Regions from separate parts of the Variovorax sp. GrIS 2.14 genome, predicted to be linked through region 3. Evidence: predicted binding sites of a transcription regulator. Region 3 holds the regulator's gene; each other region holds the start of a gene.

Region 1 (3,607 bases), on a different contig from region 3:
GCTCATACCCTGCGCGTCGGGTGCCTGCGCGGTGAAGGGCGAGTTCCACGCGGTCGACGTATGCACCGGCACCATGATCGTGTGACCGTCCACCGTGACGGCTTTGTGGTCCGATGGGCCGGCACCGCCGCGGCGGCTGGCCGCGCCGGCCGAAGGATCAACCAGCCGCAACCCGAAGGACTGCAACTCGGTCATCAGTTGCCGGCTCGACGGGGAGGTTGGCGTTGCGGTCGGTGTGGTCATAGGGATGTCCGGTGGAAGAAGAAGAACCGAAAGAACCGTTGGAAAGCTCGGCGGCGGCCGGCATGGCGAAAGTGGTCGTGGCAGGACGCTCGTTGATCGCCAGGCTCAGCAGTTCGGGCCGCGCGTAGTGGCCGACCGAATCCATCATTCGTTTGCGCTTGGTGATCAGCGCCATGTCGAGGTCGGCGATGACCATGCCTTGGCCGTCGGTCAGCGGCGCTGCGAGGTGCTTGCCTTCGGGTGAAACGATGGCCGTATGGCAACCGCCGCGCAGCGCCTTTTGCAAACCGGTGTCGGGCGTGATCGCGACGATCTGTTCATCGGTCAGCCAGCCGGTCGCGTTCACCACGAAGCAACCCGACTCGAGCGCGTGATGGCGGATGGTCACTTCCATCTGCTCCGCGAAGATTGGCCCGACCAACGAGCCGGGGAACTGCGCGCAATGGATTTCTTCGTGCTGCGCCATCAGCGCATAGCGAGCCAACGGGTTGTAGTGCTCCCAGCAGGCCAGCGCGCCGACGCGGCCGACGGCGGTGTCGACCACCTTGAGGCCGGCCGCATCGCCCTGGCCCCAGATCATTCGCTCGTGGTACGTCGGCGTGATCTTGCGGCGCTTGAGCGCGAGCGTGCCGTCGGCGTCGAACACCAGTTGCGTGTTGTAGAGGCTGCCATGGTCACGCTCGTTGACGCCGAGCACCACCACCACGCCGCGCGCCCGCGCCCGCTCCGCCACGGCCAGCGTGACCGGGCCCGGCACCACCACCGACCGCTCCATCAGCCGGATGTGCGCCGGCCCCTGCTGCACCGGTGGCTGCACGAAGGAGAAGTACGGGTAGTACGGCACGAAGGTCTCCGGAAAGACCATCAGCTGCACGCCCTTGCCCGCGGCCTCATCGATCGCCTCGCACACCTTGTTCAGGGTGCCGTCATGGCTCTCGAAGTCGGGCGATATCTGTACCGCTGCGGCGCGGACGATGCGTGGCGATGTCATGGCAGCGCGACTCTTACAGGGTCCAGGTGTCGAGGATGAAGGCGTTGGCCTTGCGGTGCAGCAGCACGATGTCGAGCACGTCGAGCGGGCTGATCGGCACGATGCCCGGAATCAGCGAGCCTTCGCCATGGCCGTACAGGGCCTGCAGCGCGAAGCGGCAGGCGTAGACCTTGCCGCCCTCTTCCATGAACTTGGTGATCTGCTTGTTGAAGTTTTGATGACCGGGGAAAGCCTCGTCGCCCAGCGTCGGGAAGCCGCGCTGCACGCCGAGCGTGACGCCGGGGCCGTACAGCAGGATGGTGGTGTCGAAACCCTTGCGCTTCAGCCGCGTGGCCTGCAGCAGATTGACGAAACCGATCGAGCCTTCGAAGGCGACGGTGTGGAAGGTGACCAGGGCCTTCTCGCCCGGTTCGGCCTTGACGTCTTCGAATACTTTTTCTTCGTAGTCGACAAGGTGATCGCCAGTGACGTTCGGTGCTTTGGTGACTTTGGGCATGGTGTGTTCCGGTTGAAAAGTGGACTGAAAAACGAGAGGGACGATGTGCTGCTCGCCCTTCGAATTCGCACGCTTTGTGCCACTCGAAACCCGTGTGGATGCGATCAACCTGCAATCAATCAATAGCAGTGCGCCATCCGGGACCTCGAAAGAATTTCAGGCGCTCTTTTCAATGGCTGGGTGCGCCCTGCAGACAGCCTTCGAGGCCTCGCCATGCACACCGTTGATGCGCTTTCGATGCGATCAATGCACCCGATCAATGGACTTGAATGCACACGTTCGAGGCATTGATCGCTCGCCACCGCTCCATACGACTCGTTTTGGTCGGCACGGAACCTGCGTCCGCCAATCGCATTCACCGATCGCATCCGATGCGATCAATGGATGCGATCAACTCACCGTGAACCCGCCATGAGCAACACATGACCAAACTCTCGCAGCATTGGCAGCGCAAGCTCGACACGAGCAGCAAGCCCGCCTACCTGTTGCTCGCCGACCTGATTGCCGACGACATCCGTACAGGCCGGCTGACGGCGCGCGACCAGCTCCCCACGCTGCGCGACCTCGCGGTCGATTTGCGGCTCAACTACACGACCGTGGCGCGCGGCTACGCGGAGGCGCGCAAGCGCGGCCTCATCGACTCGCGCTCGGGCACCGGCAGCTTCATACGCGGCAGCAGCCCCGCGCTGCCCTTGCGCGGCGGCAGCGGTGCCGAGATGACGATGAACCTGCCGCCCGAGCCGCAGGACGCCGGCCTGCTCGGACGCATGCACGAGAGCGCCGCTCGCGTGATGGCCGATTCCGACCTGTGGGATCTGCTGCGCTACCAGGACTTCGGCGGCTCCGTGCGCGACCGCGAGGCCGGCATGCAGTGGCTGCGGCCGCGCGTACCCGATTGCCGGCTCGACCAGATGCTGGTGTGCCCCGGCATCCACAGCGTCCTGGCGGCGGTGTTCTCGCAACTCGCACGACCGGGCGAACTGATCTGCGTCGAGGCGCTGACCTATCCGGGCGTGAAGGCGATCTCCACACAACTGGGCATCCAGCTGCATGCACTGCAGCTCGATGAAGAGGGCCCGATGGGCGATGCCTTCGAGCACGCCTGCAAAACGCTCAAGCCCAAGGCGCTCTACGTCAACCCGACCCTCAACAACCCGACCACCGCGACGATCTCTCGCGCGCGTCGCGAAGCGCTGGCCGACATCGCCTTGCGCTACGCCATTCCGATCATCGAAGACGACGCCTACGCGATGATTCCGCGCCAGGTGCCCCCGACCTTCGCCAGCATGGCGCCCGACCTCACCTACTACATCACCGGTTTTTCGAAGACGCTGGGTGCGGGGCTGCGCAACGCCTACGTGCGCTCGCCCAACGCGCGGCAATCGCAACGCCTGGCTGGCGCGCTGCGTGCCACCACCGTCATGGCCTCGCCCATCACCAACGCGCTCGCCACGCTGTGGGTCGAAGATGGCACCGCCGACGAAATGCTGGTCGCGGTGCGCAACGAATCGAACGCGCGCCAGGCGCTGGCGGTCAAGCACCTGGCCGACCACGGGATCAACGGCTCCGATCAACAGACCGAGGGCTTTCATTTGTGGCTGCCGTTGACCTCGGCGTGGAGCACCGTCGAATTCGCTTCGTACCTGCGCAGCCAGAACGTCGGCGTGGTCGCGAGCGCAGCCTTCTCTACCGACGGCGCGCCGCCGGACGCGGTGCGCATCTGCCTCGGCGGGCCGATGTCGCGCGAAGAATGCGATCAGGCATTGCGGCTGGTCGCCGATACGCTGACGCATCCGCTGCATCCGCACGCAACGGTGACCTGAGGTACGGACTCGCGCCCAGCCCTGACCGCCTGTAGGCACACGCCGACGTGCGCG
Region 2 (3,607 bases), on a different contig from region 3:
AAGGCAGATACGCCGGCCAGAGATGCGACGAACGAGGCAGCCATCAATAGAAAAGAAGCAGTCTTCATGGGGGTGGAGGTAGTGCGCATCAAGCTGACATTTTCGTGCAATTCGACAATACGACCTTCGGCTTGTTCCCCACAAAAAGAAAAGGACGGCCTAGGCCGTCCTTTTTTAACGCGTGAACCGGGTAAGCCGGTTTACAGCGAGTAGTACATGTCGAATTCGACCGGGTGCGTCGCCATGCGGAAGCGCGTGACTTCGGTCATCTTCAAGTCGATGTACGCATCGATGTACGAATCGGTGAACACGCCGCCCTTGGTCAGGAAGGCGCGGTCCTTGTCGAGGTGCTCCAGCGCTTGGTCGAGGCTGTGGCACACGGTCGGGATCAGCGCGTCTTCTTCCGGCGGCAGATGGTACAGATCCTTGGTGGCGGCTTCGCCCGGATGGATCTTGTTTTCAACGCCGTCGAGGCCGGCCATCAGCAATGCGGCAAAACCCAGGTACGGGTTCATCAGTGGATCAGGGAAGCGCGCTTCGACGCGGCGGCCCTTGGGGTTGGCCACGAACGGAATACGGATCGAAGCCGAGCGATTTTTGGCCGAGTACGCCAGCTTCACCGGAGCCTCGAATCCGGGGACCAGGCGCTTGTAGCTGTTGGTTCCAGGATTGGTGATGGCGTTCAACGCGCGGGCGTGCTTGATGATGCCGCCGATGTAGAACAGCGCGAATTCCGACAGGCCTGCATAGCCGTCGCCCGCAAACAGGTTCTTGCCGTCTTTCCAGACCGACTGGTGCACGTGCATGCCGGAACCGTTGTCGCCAACGATCGGCTTGGGCATGAAGGTCGCGGTCTTGCCGTAGGCGTGGGCCACGTTCTGGATCACGTACTTCTGCAACTGGACCCAGTCGGCGCGCTGTGTCAGCGTGCTGAACTTGGTGCCGAGTTCCATCTGGCCCGCATTCGCGACTTCGTGATGATGCACTTCGACCGGAATGCCCAATGCTTCGAGCACCAGGCACATTTCGGAGCGCATGTCCTGGAAACTGTCGACTGGCGGAACCGGAAAGTAGCCGCCCTTGGTTGCGGGGCGATGGCCGGTGTTGCCGTGTTCGTATTCCTTGTCGGTGTTCCACGAAGCCTCTTCGGAATCGATCTTCACGAAGCAGCCCGACATGTCGTTCTTCCAGCGAACGCTGTCGAACACGAAGAATTCTGGTTCCGGTCCGAAGTAGGCCGTATCGCCCAGGCCGGAGGCCTTCATGTAAGCCTCGGCACGCTTGGCCAGCGAACGCGGATCGCGCTCGTAAGGCTTGCCGTCGACCGGGTCGATGACGTCGCAGGTGAGGATCAGCGTCGTTTCTTCAAAAAACGGATCGATGTTGGCGGTGTTCGGGTCGGGCATGAGCTGCATGTCCGACGCTTCGATGCCCTTCCAGCCGGCAATCGACGAGCCGTCGAACGCGTGGCCCGAGGTGAACTTGTCTTCATCGAAAGCGGAAACCGGCACGGTCACGTGCTGCTCTTTGCCTCGCGTGTCGGTGAATCGGAAGTCGATGAACTTGACCTCGCTTTCCTTGACGAGTTTGAGTACATCGGCGACGGTCTTTGACATCAGGTTCTCCTGTTGGGATAGTGGTTGGAAACGCGGAAGAAATGAATGCAGGTTTTGTGCCATTGTCCCCTGAGCCTGGCTGGGTTCTGCGGCCCATGAGTCCAAAAGAAGGCGGTCGCTCGCCTTCTTGGTGCAATCGCAATTAACGCACCAATTCAGGGCCAAGACGCGCATCAAAGGTGCGCAACCCTTCCAGAAGCTGTGAATACGCAGCCTCGATCTCGCCGGGATCGCCCTTGACGCCCAATTCGATGTGCCGCCCGTAGGTCGGATGGTCGACGCTGGGCAGGCTGAACACCTTGATGCCCGCGTGTGTGCGCTCGATCTCTTCCATCAGCGGGGTGAGGGTGGCTTCCATCGCACCGAAGACGATGACTGATTTTTCAGCCGCCGAGCCGTGCGCAAAAAGCCCAGCGTAGCGACTGTCGAGCACCGATTCGATCATCGGCCAAGCCATCACCGGGAAGCCAGGAACGAAGTGCACGTCGGCCACGCTGAAGCCCGGAATCTTGTTGTACGGGTTGACGATGATGTTCGAGCCGAGCGGGAACACACCCATGTTCAAACGGTGCACGTTGTCGGGGCGATCGGGCTCGTAAGGTACGCCCGACTCACGGGCCGTGTCTTGCATCCGCTCGCGGATCAGCACCTCGGCCTCCGGGTGCAGCGCGAGAGGCACGCCGAGCGCCGCAGCAGCGCACTGGCGCGTATGGTCGTCGGGCGTGGCGCCGATGCCCCCGGTAGAAAAGACGATATCGCCGGAAGCGAAAGCCCGGGCCAGCGCCGCCGTGATGCGCAGTGGCTCGTCGCCGACGTATTCCGCCCAAGCCAGCGGCAGGCCGCGCGCGGCAAGCAGTTCGATGACTTTGGGCATGTGCTTGTCGACACGTTTGCCCGACAGGATCTCGTCGCCGACGATGATGAGGCCGAAGGCGCGCTTGGCCCCGGGACTGGATTGACGGGTCATGGGGAACTCCATTGGGAAGCCGATGCAGCGGGAATCGAAGGAAGCGGAACAGCCGCAGTGTTGGCAGCCAGCGCCCCTCGCTGTGCCCGCAGCTGGTTGAGCGCATCGAGACAGTAATGTGCGAACCAGAGCGCAGAAAACGCAAACACGAGGGTATAGATCCAGATCGCGATCGGCACCAGCACGAAAAAAGCGGCCGCGAAAAGAATGCCGGACGCCCACACGATGCTCGGCGCCGCGCCGAGGTAACCGCACAGCACGCCGATGCCGAGCAACGGAAGCCGGTGGGTGCGCAGCAAGGTGGCCCGTTCTTCGGCACTGGCGTGTTCGGCCAGCGCGTCGAAGCTCATGACGCGGTAGGTGAGCCAGCCCCAGATCAACGGAGGCAGGATCAATACGAGCGGCGGAATCAGCCAAAGCGGCATCGACACGATAAGCGCGACGAGCGCCAGCAAAGTGACGCCGATGGAGCGCGCGATGCTACCGAGCATCGAGGCGCCCTTCTTCTGCTCCAGCGCCGGGAAGCGGCGCTCCGCCACGAGGCGTGTCAAAGCCGGCGCCATGAAGGCGGCCACGACGATGAGCGACACGAGGACCAACAACGGAGTGCTGGCGAGCACCACGGCAAGCGGCGCGAGGAACGTACGCGGGTCGGCCGAAAAGAGCCCGCCAATCCAGCCCCATACGCTGGACAACAGTGGCCAGGCGTCGAGCGCTTCACGCGTCCACGCAACGGCAGGCGCCCAGTAGAAATAGCCGATGCCGCCCGCCAGCACCGCCATCACGACAAGCGGCAGAAAGGACAGCAGCATCACGCGAGGCCGCAGGCAGTAAGCTACAGCGCGCCAAAAGGAATCGAGGAGTAAACGCATCGGCCGAGAGGATAACGCTGGCCAACGACCGCCAGCGTCAGCCGCGGCCCACCATGCGCTTCAGCGCGAACAATTGCTGCGCCCAGAAGCCGCGGCCGTAGTCGCGCAGCCGCCCGGATGCGTCAGGCTCGATCTGATCGCGAATGCCTGTC
Region 3 (3,607 bases):
CCTGCGGCCGGTCCGGGCTCGGGTTCCAGTGCCGCGCCGGCCACGACGGTGCCCGCCACCCCCGCTGCAGGCTCCGGCCTGCGCCAGAGCACCACGCTCGGCGGAGAACCGCGCAAGTGATCGAAAACGCAGACGCGATCGACGTCGGCAGCCGCCTCGAAGCGCGCGGCCTCAAAAAGACCTATGGCAGCCGAACGGTCGTCAAGGATGTGTCGCTCGGCGTGCAAAAGGGCGAGGTGGTCGGGCTGCTCGGCCCGAACGGCGCCGGAAAAACGACCTCGTTCTACATGATCGTCGGACTGGTTCGCGCCGATGCGGGCGAGATCACCATCGACGGCGAGCCTATCGCGCACATGCCGATCCACAAGCGCGCGCGCATGGGTCTGAGCTACCTGCCGCAGGAAGCGTCGATTTTTCGCAAGCTCACCGTTGAAGAGAACGTGCGGGCCGTGCTCGAGCTGCAGCTAGACACCGACGAGTCCGGCAGGTCGGTCCCGATATCGAAGGCACGGATGGAAGAGCGGCTGAGCGAGCTGCTGAACGACCTGCGCGTCGAACATTTGCGCAACTCGCCGGCGTTGTCGCTGTCGGGCGGCGAGCGGCGGCGGGTCGAAATCGCCCGTGCGCTCGCCACGCAGCCGCGCTTCATCCTGCTGGATGAACCCTTCGCCGGCATCGACCCGATTGCCGTTATCGAAATCCAGCGAATCATCAGTTTTCTCAAAGAGCGCGGCATCGGCGTGCTGATCACCGACCACAACGTGCGTGAAACGCTGGGCATCTGCGATCACGCTTTCATCATCAGCGACGGGCAAGTGCTGGCACAGGGCACGCCTTCGGAGATCGTCGACAACGCCGAGGTACGACGCGTCTACCTCGGCGAACACTTCCGGATGTAGAGCGCGCAGGATGAAGCAAGGCCTGTCGCTGCGCGTATCGCAGCACCTCGCGCTCACGCCGCAACTGCAGCAGTCGATCCGACTTTTGCAGTTGTCCACGCTCGAGTTGAGCCAGGAAGTCGAGCAGATGCTCGACGACAACCCGTTCCTGGAGCGCACGGCCGAAGAAGCCGCACGCGAAGAGTTCGGCATCGACGTGTCCGACGCGCCAGCGCCGCGCGAAGAGCACGACAGCGACCGCCAGAGCGAGAGCGACGGCGAGTTCGCGCCCAGCGCGCTGGCGACCAGTGCCGACGGCGCGAGCACCACCACGACCGCCAGCGAGACCGAAGCGCCGGCCGCCGAGATGTCCGACCAGGAGCCCGACTGGGGCGGCGACGGCACGGTCGAGATGACGCCGGACGATGGGGAATGGGGCGGCGAGGCGCCGGCCAGCAGCAACAACCTCGGCCCGAACGACGGCAGCGAGCGCACCGACGCCACCGAGCTCGCGCGCAGCCAGGAGTCGCTGCAATCCTTCCTGCACCGACAGGCACTGAGCCTGCGGCTGAACGAAAACGACCAGGCCGCACTGCGTTTTTTGATCGAATCGTTGAATGACGATGGCTACCTCGAAGACTCGTTGCCAGCGCTGGCATCGGGCCTCGCGGGCGATGACAACGACCAGTTCGACGGTCTCGTCCACCACTTCCAGGTGGCGCTCGGCCTGCTGCAAAGCCTGGAGCCGGTCGGCGTCGGCGCACGCGATCTCGGCGAATGCCTGGCGATCCAGCTGAAGGCGCTCGCCCATGAGAACGAGACGGCCGAAGAAAAGCAGATCCGCAAGACTGCGATCCTGATCTGCAAGCAGCCGATGGAGCTGCTCGCGCGGCGCGACTTCAAACGTCTGGCCACGCTCACACGCAGCAACGAAGAAGAAGTGCGCAGCGCGCTGCAGGCGATCGCCAAGCTGGAGCCCAAGCCGGGCCGCCGCTTCGTCGATGTCGAGCGCAACATCGTGGTGCCCGACGTGATCGTCACCCGCACCGGTCGTGGCGCGACGCTCAAGTTCCGCGTGATGCTCAACCCCGACGTGATGCCGCGTCTGCGCGTGCACGACATCTACGCCGGCGCGCTCAAGGCGCACAAGGGCGAGGGCAGCCAGGCGCTGTCGCAGCGGCTGCAGGAGGCGCGCTGGTTCATCAAGAACATCCAGCAACGCTTCGACACCATCCTGCGGGTGAGCAACGCCATCGTCGAGCGGCAGAAAAGCTTCTTCGTGCACGGAGAACTCGCCATGCGCCCGTTGGTGCTGCGTGAGATCGCCGACGAGCTGGGCTTGCACGAGTCGACCATCAGCCGCGTGACCACGGCCAAGTACATGTCGACGCCTTACGGCACGGTCGAGCTCAAGTACTTCTTCGGTTCGGCGCTCGGAACCGAGACCGGCGGCAATGCATCCAGCACGGCAGTGCGAGCGCTCATCAAGCAACTCGTGAGCGCGGAGAGCATCAAGAAGCCGCTGTCGGACAGCCAGATTTCCGACATGCTGAAAGAGCAGGGGATCGAATGTGCGCGGCGCACCGTCGCCAAGTACCGCGAAGCGCTGCGCATCGCACCGGCGAATCTGCGCAAGGCGCTGTAAGGCTTCGGTTTACCGCCGCGCCTGCAACAAAATCCCGCGCAGCTCCGCCGGCTGCACCGGCTTGCGCAACGCATGCCAGCCACGCTCGCGGGCCAGGTGCAGCGTCGCTTCATCGATATCGGCCGAGATCAGCGCGATCGTGAGCGACGGCTTTTGCAGTTGCAGGCGTCGTGCCAGGTCGATACCGTCGAGCTTGCCCGGCAAGCGGATGTCGCACAGCGCGACGTCGATGGCCTGCAGGTCGGCGAGCGCCAGCGCCTCGGCCGCGCTCTCGTAGATGCGTGGCAGCGCCTGCCATTGGCGCAGCAGGGCCGCGAGGCTGTCGGCCACCACGGCGTTGTCTTCGACCACCAGCACCGCCAAGCCGGGCGCCAGCGGCATGGCGTCGAGCGCTGCGGTGCTGGTCGCCGCCGCGGTCGCGGCGCGTGCCGTGCGGTCGGGGTGCGCATCGCGAGGGGCCGATGGCAGCGTGAAGCCGAACACCGAGCCGCGTCCCGGCAGCGACCGCAGCGTGATCTGGACCCCCAGCCGCATCGCCAGGCGCCGCACGATGGCCAGCCCTAGGCCGTGCCCACGCTGTAGATTGCGCTCCACGTTCCCGACCTGCTCGAAGTCGCCGAACACCCGCTCCTGCGCTTCGCAAGCGATGCCGATGCCGCTGTCGCGCACCTCGATGCGCCAGCCGCCCGGCCGGCGCCGACAGGCCAGCAACACGCGGCCATTGGGTGCGAACTTGACAGCGTTGTCGACCAGATTGGCGACGATGCGGCGCAGCGCCACCGTGTCGGTCCACACGATGGCTTCGGCCGGGCAACGCACCCGCACCCGGCCGCTGCCTGCCTGCCGTGCGAACTCGTTCAGCAGCGGTGCGAGGGCGACCGCGGTCAACGTGAACGGGTCGGCAGCGGCCTCGATGCGACCGATTTCGAGCAGCTGGTTGGTCAAGCCTTCGAGCGCCTGCTGTGCCCGTGACAGCGCATCGACGGAGCCTTGCACCACGGCGGCGCTTTCGCCGGCGCGCAGTTGCTGCCGCAGCACTTCGGCCTGCAGGCCCATAGCCATCACCGGCTGCCGCAGGTCGTGG

Evidence for each region. Region 3 encodes sigma-54, which starts transcription at its own class of promoters, with help from an activator protein. Its sites were predicted from a motif close to TGGCANGNAANCTGCTTT; they were not measured.
Region 1: RCH10_RS19545 (MSMEG_0572/Sll0783 family nitrogen starvation response protein) is a predicted target of sigma-54. The motif match lies at 1,795-1,812, and genes of this name have one in related genera.
Region 2: glnA (type I glutamate--ammonia ligase) is a predicted target of sigma-54. The motif match lies at 1,661-1,678, and genes of this name have one in related genera.

Annotation. Positions count from the first base shown of each region.
Region 1 is NZ_JBJXIA010000013.1:43,012-46,618, reverse strand. It holds gene RCH10_RS19555 (MSMEG_0568 family radical SAM protein) at 1-195, opposite strand, end outside; gene RCH10_RS19550 (Nit6803 family nitrilase) at 158-1,234, opposite strand; gene RCH10_RS19545 (MSMEG_0572/Sll0783 family nitrogen starvation response protein) at 1,248-1,730, opposite strand; gene RCH10_RS19540 (PLP-dependent aminotransferase family protein) at 2,153-3,553, shown strand.
Region 2 is NZ_JBJXIA010000011.1:37,522-41,128, forward strand. It holds gene RCH10_RS17690 (hypothetical protein) at 1-68, opposite strand, end outside; gene glnA (type I glutamate--ammonia ligase) at 201-1,616, opposite strand; gene RCH10_RS17700 (molybdopterin-binding protein) at 1,759-2,583, opposite strand; gene RCH10_RS17705 (EI24 domain-containing protein) at 2,580-3,455, opposite strand; gene RCH10_RS17710 (sterol desaturase family protein) at 3,493-3,607, opposite strand, start outside.
Region 3 is NZ_JBJXIA010000001.1:615,089-618,695, forward strand. It holds gene lptA (lipopolysaccharide transport periplasmic protein LptA) at 1-120, shown strand, start outside; gene lptB (LPS export ABC transporter ATP-binding protein) at 117-899, shown strand; gene RCH10_RS02910 (RNA polymerase factor sigma-54) at 910-2,523, shown strand; gene RCH10_RS02915 (ATP-binding protein) at 2,533-3,607, opposite strand, start outside.